DNA from 3 places in the Photorhabdus temperata genome. Region 2 is predicted to be linked to each of the others. Evidence: predicted binding sites of a transcription regulator. Region 2 holds the regulator's gene; each other region holds the start of a gene.
The links. The regulator CRP, encoded in region 2, controls carbon source genes, mostly activating them, when cyclic AMP is high. The targets are predictions, from matches to a motif close to ATGTGANNNNNNTCACAT.
Positions count from the first base shown of each region.

Region 1: the regulator CRP is predicted to act here: its motif matches at 2,342-2,359, upstream of LGZ99_RS11695 (NupC/NupG family nucleoside CNT transporter).
Region 3: the regulator CRP is predicted to act here: its motif matches at 3,266-3,283, upstream of udp (uridine phosphorylase).

Region 1 covers NZ_JAJAFX010000026.1:12,736-18,721, reverse strand. Annotated here, with positions in the region: gene LGZ99_RS11710 (BON domain-containing protein) at 1-204, shown strand, start outside; gene LGZ99_RS11705 (patatin-like phospholipase family protein) at 386-1,450, shown strand; gene LGZ99_RS11700 (TatD family hydrolase) at 1,455-2,228, shown strand; gene LGZ99_RS11695 (NupC/NupG family nucleoside CNT transporter) at 2,530-3,795, shown strand; gene deoC (deoxyribose-phosphate aldolase) at 4,290-5,069, shown strand; gene deoA (thymidine phosphorylase) at 5,143-5,986, shown strand, end outside.
Region 2 covers NZ_JAJAFX010000027.1:49,737-55,722, forward strand. Annotated here, with positions in the region: gene ppiA (peptidylprolyl isomerase A) at 1-34, shown strand, start outside; gene LGZ99_RS12245 (YcgJ family protein) at 148-498, opposite strand; gene LGZ99_RS12250 (aminodeoxychorismate synthase component II) at 742-1,317, shown strand; gene argD (bifunctional acetylornithine/succinyldiaminopimelate transaminase) at 1,441-2,652, shown strand; gene crp (cAMP-activated global transcriptional regulator CRP) at 2,693-3,325, opposite strand; gene LGZ99_RS12265 (OsmC family protein) at 3,646-4,053, shown strand; gene LGZ99_RS12270 (phosphoribulokinase) at 4,176-5,045, opposite strand; gene LGZ99_RS12275 (YheU family protein) at 5,066-5,284, opposite strand; gene LGZ99_RS12280 (hydrolase) at 5,281-5,986, opposite strand, start outside.
Region 3 covers NZ_JAJAFX010000042.1:18,321-24,306, forward strand. Annotated here, with positions in the region: gene rmuC (DNA recombination protein RmuC) at 1-804, opposite strand, end outside; gene LGZ99_RS16190 (DedA family protein) at 955-1,485, opposite strand; gene LGZ99_RS16195 (tyrosine-protein phosphatase) at 1,560-2,342, opposite strand; gene udp (uridine phosphorylase) at 2,436-3,191, opposite strand; gene pcp (pyroglutamyl-peptidase I) at 3,981-4,637, shown strand; gene LGZ99_RS16210 (intradiol ring-cleavage dioxygenase) at 4,871-5,710, opposite strand; gene metE (5-methyltetrahydropteroyltriglutamate--homocysteine S-methyltransferase) at 5,951-5,986, opposite strand, start outside.

The DNA.
Region 1 (5,986 bases), on a different contig from region 2:
AGTGCTATCACAGCGAAGATTAAAAGTGAGTTATTGGCGGAAAAAGGTATCAACAGCACCGGCATCGCGGTAAAAACAGAAAAAGGAGTTGTTTATATTTCTGGTTTTGTGAAAAGCGAGCAGCAATCCAGAAAAGTACTGGATGTTATCTCTAAAGTGAAAGGGGTCAAATCTATTCAAAACGGTCTGACCATAAAAAAATAATATGTTTTTCTAATTTGGTGGTTGTTTTCCATTCAAATAATTTTGTTTTGTACTAATCGGATATGCGCCCTCACCAGGGGTTTTTATCAAAATATTGACTACGTAGCACCATAATATAATGACGGATAATAACTTCTCAAGTTATGCTCTCTATCCGTCATTTATTTTTTTGGGGGACTGTGTGGGGAAACGTATACCGATAACTTTGGGAAATATTGATCTATTATCCCATAAATATAAATCGCATATTAAATCTGGAAAGGTTGCACTTGTTTGTGAGGGTGGGGGGCAGCGCGGCATTTTTACCGCCGGTGTGCTGGATGAATTTATGCGTGTTGAATTTAACCCGTTTGATCTATTGCTTGGTACTTCGGCGGGTGCTCAGAACCTTTCAGCCTATATTTGTGGGCAGCGTGGATATGCCCGGCGGGCTATCAGCCGTTATACGACCAGACCTGATTTCTTTAACCCTCTGCGTTTTGTTCGTGGTGGTCATTTAGTTGATTTAGATTGGTTTTTGCAGACCGTTTCTCAGGAACTTCCCTTGGATATCCCCACCGCTTTACGCAAGTTTGAGGCCGGATGTGAATTTTATATGTGCGCGTGTCGTGCAGATAATTTTGAACCAACCTATTTTCATCCTGATGGGAAGAATTGGCTGGAAGTGATTAAGGCGTCAAGTGCTATTCCTGGGCTTTATCGCAATGGTGTGACGATTGATGATGTCGTTTATTATGATGGTGGTATCAGTGACGCCATTCCGGTGGAAGAGGCGTATCGCCGTGGTGCTGATACGATAGTCGTGATCCGCACTGTTCCTTCGCAGCTCTATTACACGCCTGATTGGATGAAACGGATGGAACGCTGGCTGGGGGATAGCAGCCTGCAAAAGATGGTACGGATGTTACAGCAACATGCGAAAAGCTATTACCGCACACAGAAATTTATTGAAAATCCACCTGATGATGTACAGATCTTTGAAATCTATCCGCCTGCGCCATTAACTGCCAGTGCATTAGGCAGTCGTTTGCCGGCGCTGAATAAGGATTATCATCTTGGGCGTCGTTGCGGTCGCTATTTCCTGGCGACGGTTGGTCATGCATTTGTTGGTGATAAGTTTGGTATGGCGGAGCGTAAAAATTATCGTTTGAGCCGTCATGTCTTGCGCCGGAGTGGGGAAAATAGCGTTTTGGTTAAACCACCAGCTGCATTGGCGGAATCGCCAGAACAGATGAATAACGGATAGTTTTATGTTGATTGATACCCACTGCCATTTTGATTTTCCCCCGTTTCGTGATGACGAACGGCAGAGCCTGCAACGGGCGGCACAGGATGGTGTGGATAAAATTATTGTTCCCGCGGTGAGTGGGAAAAATTTGCAACGGGTATCTGAACTGGCTCGCGTTTATCCGGAGATTTATGCGGCGTTGGGTTTGCATCCTCTTTATATCAATGAACATCAGGAACCGCATCTTGCCGATCTGGCGCAATTACTGAAACAGAAAAATGAAAAGCGGGTGGCTGTCGGAGAGATTGGCCTTGATCTCTATATGGCTGAACCTCAGTTTGAAAAACAAAAAGAGTTGCTGTGTGCTCAATTGCGGCTGGCAAAACAGTGTGAATTACCTGTCATACTTCATTCCAGAAAAAGCCATGATCAACTGGCCGCGATCCTGAGAAGAATCGACCTTCCCCGTACCGGTGTGGTACATGGATTCGCCGGTAGTTTATCTCAGGCAGAAACTTTTATCCGTTTGGGATACTACATCGGGGTAGGGGGAACCATTACTTATGAAAGAGCGCAGAAAACCCGTCGCGCAGTTGCTGAACTTCCTTTAACTTCTCTTGTGCTGGAAACAGACGCACCGGATATGCCACTTTTCGGGTTTCAGGGAGAACCTAACCGACCGGAAAGAGTTGCCGGGGTTTTTGCTTCATTATGTGAGCTTCGCCGTGAATCTCCTGACGAAATCGCCACCCAACTTTATAGTAACAGTGTTGAGTTATTTGGGTTGAATAGTTAAGTGGTATATCATAAAACTTTAACTGCGCTTACCTGATAATCATCTCTTAATTGTTTATTATTTTGCCGTCCTGACGGCTAGATTATCTTATTGCAGATTATTTCCGCAATTTTGTGTGATTTACATCACATTTATCGTTTTTCCATTGCTTTTTTCGGTGGGTATTTGTGATGTAGATAGCTTGTTCATTCCGATGACTGAGTATAATCAGCGCCGAAACAGTGTCAGTAAACATTTACATACTTACTGACATATTTAATTTATTATTAAGTGAACAGGGATTCTTCCAATGCAACTCTTTATGAGCCTGGTCGGGATGGTAGTGCTGATCTTGATCGCAGTACTCTTTTCCAGTAACTATCGCGCTATTAAACTTCGTACCGTCCTTGGTGCTTTTTTGATTCAGGTCGCTATCGGCGCTTTTGTACTTTATGTTCCCGCAGGCAAGATAATATTAATGGGTATGTCTGAGGGAGTTTCCAGTGTTATCCAGTATGGTCAGCAAGGAATGGATTTTATTTTTGGTGGATTAGTTTCCCCCAAAATGTTTGAACTGTTTGGGGGTGGTGGTTTTGTTTTCGCCTTGCGTGTACTGCCGATTATCGTTTTCTTCTCTTCACTGATTGCTGTTTTGTACTACATCGGTGTTATGCAGCTCGTTATCAAAGTATTGGGTGGCGGCCTGCAAAAAGTTCTCGGAACTTCACGTACCGAATCGTTGTCAGCAACAGCAAATATTTTCGTAGGTCAAACTGAAGCGCCACTGGTTGTTCGCCCTTATATCGCCACGATGACCCAGTCTGAACTGTTTGCGGTTATGTGTGGTGGTCTGGCATCTGTCGCGGGTTCTGTACTGGCTGGTTATGCATCAATGGGCGTACCGTTGGAATATCTGATTGCGGCTTCCTTTATGGCAGCCCCAGGTGGTCTGTTATTCGCTAAACTGATGGTGCCTGAAACTGAAAAGTCGCAAGACACTGTTGATGCGATGTCACTGGTCGCTGAATCAGAACGTCCTGCTAACATTATCGATGCCGCGGCTTCTGGCGCCGCTGCTGGTATGCAATTAGCGCTGAACGTCGGTGCAATGCTACTGGCGTTTGTTGCCCTGATTGCGTTAGTGAACGGTATTCTTGGTGGTATCGGTGGCTGGTTTCATTACCCGCAACTTTCTCTTGAATTGGTACTGGGCTGGGTTTGTGCGCCTATTGCTTACCTGATTGGTGTTCCATGGCATGAAGCAACCGTTGCCGGTTCCTTTATCGGTCAAAAACTGGTTGTGAACGAATTCGTTGCCTTTATGAACTTCGGCCCATATTTGCAACCGGATGATGCGGTTGCGGCTGCGGGTTTACAGGTTCTGTCAGATCACACCAAAGCCATCATCTCCTTTGCACTGTGTGGCTTTGCTAACCTTTCTTCTGTCGCTATCCTGCTGGGTGGTTTGGGCGGTATGGCGCCAAATCGTCGCGGGGATGTCGCTCGTCTGGGGATGAAAGCAGTAATAGCAGGTACATTATCCAACCTGATGAGTGCAACTATTGCCGGTTTCTTCCTGGCGCTGTAACTTTGTTGCAATATGCAGGTGGGATAATTCCGCCTGCAATCCATTTTCCTTCCAATTAACCCATGATGAAAAACATTGCCTGCCATCCCCCTTTGTTTGGCAATGAGTTATATTTTTTATCGTGTACTATTTGATGACAGGAAGGTGTGATTGGCAGATAAACCGGATAGCACACCAATTTAATGTGATTTTCATCACATATAAAATTGTTATCTTGCAAATTACATTGTATTAATGTGATATTTGGCACGATTTTTTGAGCGTTTAAATGTTCAAATAATATTATGCCAATATTTTATGGATAAAGGCGAGGCTCGCATTAAGGACCATAAACCGAAGAGAGCATAGTGCGGTGAAAAGGAGTTCAACTGTCGCGGTAGGCATCCCACGGCTACATCTTCAAGGAACCAAGTCCGCTCGCCAACAAACAATCGTTTAAAAAAATGTGTGGTTCTGGCGTAAAGCCGGCCGCGATAATAACGTTGGAGAGTTTTATGACCGATTTAACCGCAGCAGCGCAGCGTGCGCTGAGTTTGATGGATTTAACGACACTTAATGATGATGATACAGATGGAAAAGTGACGGCACTTTGTCATCAGGCGAAAAGCCCGGCGGGTAACACGGCGGCTATCTGTATCTACCCGCGTTTTATTCCTCTGGCGCGTAAAATATTGCGTGAACAGGGCACCCCTGAAATCCGCATTGCAACAGTGACAAACTTCCCACACGGTAATGACGATATTGAGATCGCTGTAGCTGAAACCTGGGCGGCGATTGCTTATGGTGCTGATGATGTTGACGTGGTTTTCCCATACCGCGCATTGATGGCCGGTAATGAACAAATTGGCTTTGATATGGTTAAAGCCTGTAAAGAAGCCTGTGCGGAAGCGGGTGTTTTGCTAAAAGTCATTATCGAAACAGGTGAACTGAAAGAAGCATCTCTGATCCGTAAGGCGGCTGAAATTTCAATTAAAGCAGGTGCCGATTTTATCAAAACGTCCACCGGCAAAGTACCCGTTAACGCCACACTGGCAAGTGCTGAAATCATGATTAAGGTTATTCATGAGATGGGAGTGGGTGAAACCGTTGGTTTCAAACCGGCGGGTGGCGTTCGTACCGCGGAAGAAGCAGCACAATATCTGGCATTGGCTGATCGCATTATGGGTGATAAATGGGTTGATGCCCGTCATTTCCGTTTTGGTGCTTCCAGCTTGTTGGGAAGTTTGCTGAACACTCTGGGTCATCAGGGGCAAAAACAAAGCAGCAATTACTGATAATCATACACCGTACCCGTTGGTGCGTAATGGCTGAACCTTTCCCGATTTTAATCATGATGAGGAGAATGCTTTGTTTCTGGCACAGGAAATTATCCGTAAAAAGCGTGATGGGCATCCACTGAGTGAAGAAGAGATCCGCTTCTTCATCAATGGCGTGCGTGACAATACCGTTTCTGAAGGGCAGATTGCTGCACTGGCGATGGCTATCTACTTCCACGATATGATAATGGGAGAGCGGGTGGCTCTGACTCTGGCTATGCGTGATTCCGGTACGGTGTTGAACTGGCAAAGCTTGAATCTGAATGGCCCGATTGTGGATAAACATTCAACCGGCGGTGTCGGTGATGTCACATCCCTGATGCTTGGCCCAATGGTGGCGGCTTGTGGTGGTTATGTTCCGATGATCTCCGGCCGTGGTTTGGGTCATACTGGTGGTACGCTGGACAAACTGGAAGCGATCCCAGGATTTGATATTTTTCCTGATGACAGCCGCTTCCGTAACATTATTCAGGACGTTGGCGTAGCGATTATCGGCCAGACTAATTCGCTGGCGCCGGCAGACAAACGCTTCTATGCAACTCGGGATATTACCGCGACGGTGGATTCTATCCCTTTGATCACCGCGTCTATCCTCGGCAAAAAACTGGCTGAAGGTTTGGATGCATTGGTGATGGATGTCAAAGTTGGCTCTGGTGCGTTTATGCCGACGTATAAAGAGTCGGAACAACTGGCGGAATCTATTGTTAGCGTAGCTAACGGCGCGGGTTGTAAAACGACTGCGCTGTTGACGGATATGAATCAGGTTCTAGCATCCAGTGCGGGTAACGCACTTGAAGTTCGTGAAGCCATTCGCTTTCTGACGGGTGAATATCGCAATCCACGTTTACTCGAAGTTACAATGGCACTGTGTGTTG
Region 2 (5,986 bases):
CGTGGTTATCCTGTCTGCTAAGATTATTCCTTAACTTTTTTCTGAGACATTAATGATCAACTGCGATTATGGCAGTTTCTGGTCTCTCGGTGAATTTTCATCTGATTAACAATTTGGGCCTTCATTTAATGCAGGCCCGTTTTACCGTTATTCATACAGCTTCTTGGTAAATTCTTTATTTTCTTCGGTTCGTGGATAATATCTGTCTTTGTAACACTTCTTCTCTTTACTCTCACAGTGAACACCATTACTCAAAGTGTAGGATGAAGGGTCAAAATCTTTCCCATCACCAATCATTTCTTTCAAGTGTTTCGAAGCTTTTTTCCCTAAATATCTCTCGGTGAGTTTTAGCGATAAACCTTGCTGATCAGCGCAGTATTTTCCTTTTTTATCACAAATAACCCCTTTTGCCGGGAAGAAAATATTTGCAGCTTTAGTTGCAGCCAGCGCGGGGAAGGACAACAAAAAAAGAGATGCTATAATCAGTTTTGTCTTCATAACAATTACCTTACTTATTGAATATCAAAAAGAGCCTATGTTTTGTAGCGGTATGAGAGTAAGTTGGTTGAGGAAAAAGTAGTCATTGATTTTGTTACACTATGCTGCAAGTGCTTATGTGCTATGATAGCCGCCCCGTTGTCGTTAGGCCGTTTTACCTGAAATCATGTTGTTCATGATAAACAAATTGCAGGATTGGCAGGACAACAAATACAGCGATAAAAATGGGTAGGATAGACTCCTATGTTATTAATAATAGATAACTATGATTCTTTTACGTATAACTTATATCAATATTTTTGTGAATTGGGAACAGATGTTTTAGTCAAGCGTAATGATGAATTACAGCTTGAAGATATTGAGCGATTAGCGCCTACACATCTGGTTATTTCCCCAGGCCCTTGCACCCCAAATGAAGCAGGAATTTCTCTGGCTGCGATTTCTCATTTTGCGGATAAATTGCCGATTCTGGGTGTTTGCCTTGGGCATCAGGCAATTGGGCAGGCATTCGGCGCCAGTGTAGTAAAAGCTAGGGAAGTGATGCATGGGAAAACTTCTGCTATTCATCATAATCAGCAAGGTGTGTTCAAAGGGCTTAACCGGCCATTAACGGTTACCCGTTACCATTCATTGGTGATTGCCGCAGAGACTTTACCAGCCGCATTTGAAGTTACTGCATGGAGTCAGCATAACGGCAATGTAGATGAGATCATGGGAATTCGTCATCGTACTTTGCCCTTGGAAGGTGTGCAGTTCCACCCTGAAAGTATTCTCAGCGAGCAAGGGCATCAGCTACTGAGTAACTTCCTTAGATATTAACCAGATACCAATAATTTCTTCATTTATTCATCTTTTTCATTTGCCCATCTTTGATTTTTTATGCATATTCAGTGATTATAATTTCATTTTTGAATGGCGTATATATAAAAAACGGGTGGGAAAATGATGGAGCATGCCGCAGTAAACAGAAATACATACGATCAAGTCATGTTGCCAATTTATTCACCGGCACAGTTTATACCGGTGAAAGGGCAAGGCAGCCGTGTATGGGATCAGCAAGGGAAAGAGTATATTGATTTTGCCGGTGGTATTGCTGTTATGGCTTTGGGGCATTGTCATCCTGAGTTAGTGGATGCTTTAAAGCAGCAAGGGGAGAAACTTTGGCATATCAGTAATATTTTCACCAATGAACCAGCTTTGATACTCGCGCAGAAACTGATTGATGCAACTTTTGCGGAGCGGGTATTTTTTGCCAACTCGGGAGCGGAAGCGAATGAAGCTGCATTTAAGCTGGCGCGTCATTATGCCATTACCCGTTACCATCCATATAAAACCAAAATCATCGCATTCCATCAGGGGTTTCATGGTCGTACCCTGTTTACGGTCTCTGTTGGTGGTCAACCAAAATACGCTGATGGTTTTGGGCCAAAACCCGCAGATATTATTCATGTGCCTTTTAATGACTTAGATGCAGTAAAGGCGGTCATGGATGACCATACTTGTGCTGTTGTATTAGAACCTGTTCAGGGAGAAGGGGGAGTCACGCCGGCGACACCCGCATTTATTCATGGGTTGCGTGAACTTTGCGATAAGTATCAGATATTGTTGGTATTTGATGAAGTACAAAGTGGAATGGGCCGTACCGGTAAGTTATTTTCTTATATGTATTATGATGTTGTGCCGGACATTATCACCACAGCGAAGGCGCTGGGAGGTGGTTTCCCTGTCAGTGCTATGCTGACTACAGCGAATATCGCTTCGGTGATGGTGCCGGGAACTCACGGCACAACTTATGGTGGTAATCCGCTGGCTTGTGCGGTTGCAAATGCTGCTTTTGACATTATCAATACGCCAGAGGTCTTGGATGGTGTTGAAAAACGTCATCATTTGATTGTGAATTTTCTGAATGATATCAATCAAAAATATTCGATATTTGGTGAAATCCGTGGCAAGGGATTGCTGATTGGTGCGGAACTAAAAGCGCAGTATCAGGGAAAATCTAAAGAGATCCTGCAACTGGCGGCTGAAAATGGTCTGATGTTATTGAGTGCCGGTAATGATGTACTGCGTTTCACGCCTTCGCTGATTATCAGTGAAGAGGAGATAGCCCAGGGGATGGAACGGCTGGAGAAGGCAATTAGTCAGTTGGTGTAAATAAAAATCAGCGCAATATAATGCGCTGATTAATTAGGAATTAACGTGTACCGTAAACAACAATTGTTTTGCCGTGTGCGGAGATCAGATTTTGATCTTCCAGCATTTTTAAAATACGGCCAACCGTTTCACGGGAACAGCCAACAATCTGACCAATTTCCTGACGAGTGATTTTGATTTGCATTCCGTCCGGGTGGGTCATTGCATCTGGTTGTTTCGCCAGATTCAGTAAAGTCTGAGCAATCCGGCCGGTTACATCCAGGAAAGCCAGGTTACCGACTTTCTCAGAAGTTGTTTGCAAACGGCTTGCCATTTGGGCAGATAAACGCATTAAAATATCTGGGTTTACCTGAATCAGTTGACGGAATTTTTTATAGGAAATTTCCGCTACTTCACAGGCGCTTTTGGCCCGTACCCAGGCTGTACGCTCTTGTCCTTCTTCAAATAATCCAAGCTCGCCAATGAAATCTCCCTGGTTTAAATAGGAGAGGATCATCTCTTTGCCTTCTTCATCTTTAATCAAAACCGCAACAGAACCTTTTACGATGTAGTAAAGCGTCTCTGCTTTTTCGCCTTGATGAATAAGCGTGCTTTTGGATGGATATTTATGAATATGGCAGTGTGACAAAAACCATTCAAGAGTGGGGTCTGTTTGTGGCTTGCCGAGAACCATTCGCTTCATCCTCTGTTGTTATCGCTGCCTAAATAACACGAGAACCTAAAAGTTTCTCGTCAGGCTGGCTTAAAAGACACTAGCTTAACATATTAGTTTGCTGAAAAACCGACAGGTGAGGGTTTTATATAGGTTATCTGAAATTTGAAACTTGAGTATTGATCTTAACCCATATATACCCAGACCTGCTTCTGTTTTTAACACAGGAAAAGGCTTCTGTCTTGTCTTGTATTGTTTCAGCACAATAAACCGCTCATTAGATTGCCAGTTTAATACTGAAAGAGTAGGCTTTGATGCAAAAAATGACTTAAGGGGTACTTATGCAAGCGCGGGTAAAATGGGTTGAAGGGTTGTCTCTTTTGGGGGAGTCGTCTTCGGGTCATCAGATAATGATGGATGGAAATGCCGGCGATAAGGCACCGAGCCCAATGGAAATGGTATTAATGGCAGTTGGCGGTTGCAGCACGATTGATGTTATTTCTATTTTGCAGAAAGGTCGATATGACATAAAAGATTGTGAAGTGAAATTAACTTCTCGCCGTCGTGAAGAGGCGCCACGCTTGTTTACTTCTATTAATCTGCATTTTATTGTTACCGGCAAGGATTTATCAGATAAAGCAGTTGAACGCGCCGTCACGCTTTCCGCAGAGAAATATTGTTCTGTTTCGTTGATGTTGGGGAAATCAGTTGAACTTACCTACAGCTTTGAAATTAAAGAGGCAGAGTAAGATATTATTTCCTGATTGAAAAATAACGACAGGTAACTAATATCAGTTACCTGTTTTTTTAACTGAATAATATGAGAAGTGGATTCAAACGCTGAGTTTTCTGGATTTATCCCAGGTTTTAATCAACAAATTTTTTCCCCTTCCAGTAATCGCTGTACCAATGGCGTCATAATTAATTCCATGGCCAGTCCCATTTTTCCACCGGGAACTACGATGGTATTAATGCTTGAAACAAATGAACCTTGTAACATTGATAAAAGATACGGGAAATCAATTTGAGTGAGGTCACGGAAACGGATGACAATAAAACTTTCATCCAGGGATGGAATGGCTTTGGCTGAAAATGGATTGGACGTATCAACAGTCGGGACGCGCTGGAAATTTATATGTGTCCGGGAAAATTGGGGGGTAATGTAGTTAATATAATCATCCATAGAACGAACAACGGAATCCATCACCGCTTCCTGTGAGTGTCCCCGTTCTCCGGTATCGCGGATAAGTTTCTGTATCCATTCAAGGTTGACAATCGGCACCACCCCCACTAGCAGATCGACATGACTGGCAACATTATGTTGTGGTGTTACCACGCCACCGTGCAGGCCTTCATAAAACAGCACATCGGTCTGCTTTGGCAAGGCTTCCCACGGAGTAAATGTACCGGGGAGCTGGTTGTAAGGAACCGCGTCATCATAGGTGTGAAGGTACTTACGGCAACGGCCTTCACCCGCTTCACCATAGTCAATCATGGTTTTTTCCAGCATGCCAAAATCATTGGCTTCTGGCCCAAAATAACTGATATGTCTGCCTTGCTCCTTGGCTTTACGGATTGCTGCGTCCATTTCAGGGCGGGTATAGCGATGGAAACTATCCCCCTCTATCTGTGCTGCGCTGATGTTAAGTTGCTGGAAAATCTTACGGAAAGCTAAACTGGTTGTTGTTGTTCCGGCACCGCTGGAGCCGGTAATCGCAATAATCGGATGTTTGGCAGACATAAGCAGTAAACTCCATAATGTTAAGAATGGAACATTTCTTTTGGCATAATATTGATGCTTTCATGCAGTTCAGACCACACCAGCATAACATCCCCCTGCTCCAACTGACGACGTATGTCAGCGACTTTCTGCTCAAGGGATTTTTCATATTCGCCGTAGTCAGTGCCTTCCCGCAGGATAAAACTCTCTATCAAATTTAGCAGAGTTTCTGGCTCCAGCTGTTGCCATGGAATAATCATCGTTGTTGCTCCAGATAAGATGACAGCCAGCCTGGAATACGTTGTTCCAGCCACATTTGTGGTTTTTTGAGTGAACCGCTGACAAAGCCGACATGTCCACCATGTTCTGTCAATTGGTATTCAATATTTTTGGGTAAGGTGTTGAGATCAGGGATGACTTCTGGCGCCATAAAGGGATCGTCTTTGGCATGAATAATCAACAGTGGCACCGTAATGTCAGACAGGCGTGGCAGAGCGCTGCACTGGTGGTAGTAGTCCGCTGCATCTCTAAAACGGTGGATTTTTGCGGTTACAATTTCATCAAATTCACGAATATGTTTCAATCCTTTTACTTGGGACAGATTGATAGGCAGAGAACCTGGGTAGCGTAGCAATTTGCGGGTAACATTACGTTTCAGATTGTTAAGCAAATAGCGCTCGTAAACCTGAGAAAATCCTTTTTCTATCCGGCTGGAACAGGCTTCTAACATCAGAGGGGCAGAAACAATAACTGCCGCATTGAGCCGGGCCTGTGTTTTTTCTTCTGCCAGATAGCAGGCCAGCATATTACCGCCGACGGAATAACCCACGGCTGAGGTTGGCACATCACCGTAGGTCTGTTTTAACCAGTTCAGAAAATAACGGGCATCTCCTGTTTCGCCAGAATGATAGAGACGTTTTTGGCGGTTCGGTTCACCACTGCATCCACGGAAATGCATGACA
Region 3 (5,986 bases), on a different contig from region 2:
ATGCTCCTGAAGAGCTAATTCCCGCTGGTGCTGATCTTCACTATTAAAATAACGCTCATAAGCGACCAGCGACATTTTGGCATCAATCACCACATCTTTCCCTTGCGGCAAATGAACAATAACATCAGGTTGGAAGCGGCTGTTATTCTCTGCCTTAATATTCACCTGAGTGCGAAATTCATGCCCTTCCCGTAAACCAGAAGCTTCCAGAATACGAGCCAGCACCACTTCCCCCCAATCTCCCTGAATTTTGTTGTCACCTTTAAGTGCATTAGTCAAATTGACTGCTTCTTTCGCCATTTGAACATTCAGTTGCTGCAAGTTACGGATTTCATGTGCAAGAGTATGTCGTTCACGGGCTTCCTGACCAAAACTCTCCTGTACCTGACGGCGAAAACCATCAAGTTGTTCACGGAATGGAGCCAGAAGATTATTGAGACTCTGCCGGTTCTGTTCGTCAGTACGACGACCTGTTTGTTCAAAAATACGGTTAGCCAGATTTTCAAACTGGGTATTCAGGCGTAGTTCACTGTTGATCAATAACCGCTGTTTCTCTTCGGCAGCAAGACGGCACTCTTCCAGACGTGTAGTCACTTCCCGCAACTCAGATTCTTGCACGTTATTGATTTCTCTCTGAGCCCGTAATTCTTGGTTAAGTTGCTCACATTCAGCCCGCCAATAGACAGACTGCTCAAGTTTTTCATTAGCAACTGCAAGCTGGCTGCTCAGTTCCCGTAACTCCAGTTCTTGCTGCTGAATACGTTGATGAATGGAGAGCCAGACGAGAGCCCCTCCGCCCAACAGGCCGCCAAGAACGCCAATCAACGTATATAACAACTGGATATCCACCTGTATTTCCTCTGTTACATTCTTCGACCAGCTAAGTTAAATTAACACTGTATAGATGTCCAGATTGATTTACACAAGTGTCTCAGCCTGCGAAGCCGCTCTCAATTAACTTATCCATTGAGCTAACCATTGCAAACCAAAAGCGCCCGGAGCTAATACCCCAAAAGACCAGATAAGTGCGGAAAAGATATTGGCAATCTGGAAGTAACGCAACGGCATGGTACAAATACCTGCCACCAATGGCACAATTGCACGGAATGGCCCCAAAAACCGACCAAGGAAAATGCTCCAAATACCCCAGCGCTCAAAGAAGTTATGCGCTCGTGTCAGCAATTGTGGTTTACGGGAAATCGGCCAGATTTTACCAACATCACCTTTAAAATGCGCACCGGCGATATAGGATACCCAATCGCCCAAAAAGGCCCCTACCGCCGCAGCCAACCAGATTGGCCAGAAATTAAGGCCACTTTCACCTATTAATGCACCTAATCCAAGCAGTATGATCGTTGCAGGCAATAACAAGGAGAAAAAAGCCAAAGATTCACCAAAAGCAAGTAAGAAAACAATCGGCATGATCCAGGTATCGTGTGCTTTAACAAAAGCGATTACCAACTCAACTATTTCATGAAGACTCAAATTCAAATTCCTGTATTGATTAATACCACATTCAACTTAACCACTGTTGTATTAACCAGAATTAAACCAACTTCTTATTCAAGGAAATAACCTTGTAATTTCTGACGGGCAGCAAAATCAAGACCAAAATCTTTCTCCAGCCATACATCTACACTGCCATAATTCTGATTAATACTGTTTAAAGCCGTCATTAAAAATTCTTCTCTGACAGAATAGACATAAGCGAATTTCTCAACCACATCGTCACTCATGGTTTTCGCATGTTCATTTAACAAATACTCACGGTAAGGTGCCAACGTAGAATTAGTCACCAGATAATCTTCCATTACCGTATCCAAATCAGCACCAAGTGCAAACAACACCAATGCAGAACCTACACCCGTTCTATCTTTACCTACCGCGCAATGTTGTACTATCCCGCCTCTTTCCGGCTGTTGCAGCAATTTAACTAATATCTTATAAGCCTCATTTTTCAAAGGCAGTAATTTATAAAGACGGAACATAAATGACTGCGGATCAAATTGTTCCAACCTCTCTGATGTCAATTTTTCCAGATTCGCATTCACTTCCTTGGATAATGGATTGGCAGGAGCATGATGATAATTAGCCCCATTCCATACCTGATCAGGCTTATCTTCTATTTCACCTATGTCACGATAATCTATGATTTGAAAGAGGTTTTTATTTGTCAGGAAAGATTGGTCTTTTTCCGTTAAGCGATCCAAAGCACCAGAGCGAAAAAGTAAACCTGATTTAATTTTCCCACCACTGGTTACCGTTTTACCACCTAAATCACGAAAATTAATCCCGCCATGAAGGGGAAGTACTGATGGGTGCAATAAAGATGTAGTAATCATGATGACTCTTAATTAGTTGTAAATTTTAAAACATTAACAGATTTCTGCTTAAAAGAAGAGTGAGCCGGAATATTCCGGCCCAAAAAGTATTATTTACAACAAACGACGAGCAGCTTCGACCACGATCCCTAATGCGTTACTTTCTGTTTTCTTAAGTAGCTCAACATCAGGAATTTCCTGCTGAGTACGGTTAACAATGACACCGGCAACCGTACCTGCACGCAGCCCCTGGCTTGCACACATAGTCAATAAAGTTGCAGATTCCATTTCATAGTTCATGACGCCCATCGCCTGCCATTCAGCCATTGAGCCTTTAAAACGGCTCACAACACGGCCAGAATAGGTATCGTAGCGTTCCTGACCAGGATAGAAAGTATCGGAAGAGGCGGTTACACCCACATGTGCCGTTGCACCGGAATCTTTTGCCGCTTCATACAGTGCAGTGGTACAGTCAAAATCGGCAACCGCCGGGAATTCCATCGGAGCAAAATGCAAGCTGGCGCCATCCAAACGAACAGCAGCCGTGGTTACCAGCACATCCCCAACATTGATATTTTCCTGGATTGCACCTGTTGTCCCAATACGCAAGAAAGTACGAACCCCCAATTGTGCTAATTCTTCAACAGCAATGGATGTTGACGGGCCACCAATGCCCGTGGAGCATACAATAACTGCTTTACCATCAATTTCTGCACGCCACGACGTGAATTCACGCAAAGAAGCAAGATGAACTGGGTTATCCATCAATCTTGCAATTTTTTCCACACGTTTCGGATCACCCGGAACAATAGCTAAAGTTGCGCCTTGTAGGTCGCTTTTGGTCAGACCTAAGTGAAATACATCAGACATATCAGACTCCTCAAAGGGAAGAATTTATAACGAAATTAGTTGAAATCTACTGTATTGAGCATTTAGACATCTTTTAGTGATAAATATCACTTCGAAGTAAGATAAAAAAGAAAAACGTACATTATTTTGGGATGTAAGTCACAAAATAATCATAAAATGAGTAAAAATAAGCAAACCATTATAAAGAAAAAAATTAACACATGCCTAAATAGTAATCACAAACTCAAAAATAAAGAGCCGGGCGTTTCCTTTCTACCATAAGCTAAATTGAATACGATCGTATATGGAGCAAACAGCCAATTATTTAATTATATTTATGATTCAAACAACACAGGGAACAGAATATATCCAAATGGCTAACTTGATTTATTAATTGTCAAGATGAAAAACACATGACTATTTCATCGAAATTTCCTATCCAGAGAATCGATAGCAGTAAATATCAATATAGTCAGTCATAAAGAAGAATATATCCTAAGAATCGTCAATTCTCAAAAATAAAAATAACCACTGTTATTAAAATTTACGTCATAATATTTACAAGCAACAACACAATGATCCGAATCATTTTCACAATAACTTCCCCCGATGAAAAACATATTTAAAAATTAACTGTATTTTATTTCCATAACTAATAATAAAATCTTATTTATTATTTTCCACCATATTTTCTTTATGTTTTCAACAAAAATAAAACAATTATCAAATATAAATATCACTGCTACCCTTTAATAGGATGCATATTGTTTAAACATATCAGAACCTTTCCATCATACAGGAGTACTACCTATGGCAAGACAGAAAACAGTTTTAATTACAGGTTTTGAGCCTTTCGACGATGAAACGATTAATCCATCATGGGAAGCAGTCAAGCAGTTGCAAGGGCGCGAATTGTGTGGAGCGCGTATAGAAGCACGCCAGCTTCCATGTGTGTTCGACGTCTCCCTGACTTGCTTATATGCGGCTATTAATGATATCCAGCCTGATCTGGTGATTGCCGTAGGACAAGCGGGCGGTAGAGCTGATATCACCGTGGAACGCGTGGCGATTAATATCAACGATGCACGCATTCCTGATAATCAAGGTAACCAGCCTATCAATACGCCGATCGTAGCAACGGGTCCCGCCGCCTATTTTGCCACGTTACCCATCAATGCAATGGTCAAAGGTTTACATGAAGCAGGACTCCCAGCTTCAATTTCACAGACCGCAGGTACTTTCGTCTGCAATCATGTGATGTATGGCTTGCTGCATTATTTGACGTATACCAATCCTGAAATACGCGGTGGTTTTATCCATATCCCTTATCTGCCAGAGCAGGCAGTGCGGTACTCCGGCACACCGAGTATGGCACTGGAAACAGTAATAACAGCACTGGAAATCGCCATTGATGAAGCATTAAAAAACAGTGAGGATATCGTCATCAGTGGAGGTGCAACTCATTAATTTAATATTCTGCTCGCGCAGTTAAAAACTCTCCACAAAAGTGACAGGCACAGAGAAATACGATCTATTGAATAATGTTGCAAAGATAATCCTCTCTGTGCCTGCACAATGTCCGTATGTAATTATCAAGCACCTGATATTTTTTTAAATTATTAACCAATATGCCGTTTACATAGATTATTTTATAATTTCGACTGTTATTATATTGAAATTTAGTTTATTCAAAAAACCTGTCACACCGTATGAGCATATAAATCATCTTTAGTTATGAAATTAGATATGTTTTCTAAGTCTATTGACAAAATTATTTCACCCAGTACCCCACGATTAATATCAGATTCGTCTATTTTTGTTACTTTTATTTCTGAAAGATGACCATTCATATTTTTGAAATACTCGTCCTCACGATTTTTTGTTCTGATCACCCTCCGTTTTGAATACAGATCATATTTATAAACCTCTGCATTGATCTCTTCAGGAAAATACATTTGACCAACAAAGGCAAAATGTTCTTCTTCATTTATATCTTTGCTGATCTGTCTAATTGCAATATGAATATGAGTTGCTCTACCAACATAAAACCCTGGATAAATAGTAGTAAAATTGACCACCCCATTTTTATCCGATTGTTGAGCCCCTCTTAGAAAAACTTTATCATCAGTTCTGTTGATACCAGATATTTCACCGGCTTCAGGTGGTATATCAGGACTGATATAACTCCAACCAGAATATTTCCCCCGACTATTACAGTGCCAAATATCAACAAATAACTTATCAACAGGCTTACATGTTTTCTCATCCATAATAGTTACTTTTAATAAAAAAGGTATTCCTGCTTCTGAATCAGTAATATCCCGCCTGACAATTTTACTATTCCGAAAATATGGCCCTGATATCTGCTCTGGGGCAAGGGTACACACACCTATTCCATTTCCACTCTGTGACGATAATTTTCCTTCCGCACGGGCCAAGCCAATTGGAGCAAGTGCAGCCGTCGCCGTGATAGCAGCACTACCTTTTAAAAAATCTCTTCGAGAGCTACTTTTCTTACCTTGCAAATTATTAACATCCATATAATCCTCTCTTTAATTATTTAGTTTCTATTACAATGCTTCCAGATTCCCTTTTGTTACGTCGCGGGTATTTTGTTAATAAAACGTATTTTTTCCAATATCAATATGGAATATATATATAAGTCACAAAAAATTTGATCACAAAGGAGGCCCCATTAGGCGACAAACACCCGCAAGAGAAAGATTATTTATGAAAAAGCCCATCACCAATAAAGGTGATGGGCGAATGACTGGATTGAGTTATTTTACTGATTCGCGGAGACGTTTCGCCGCCTG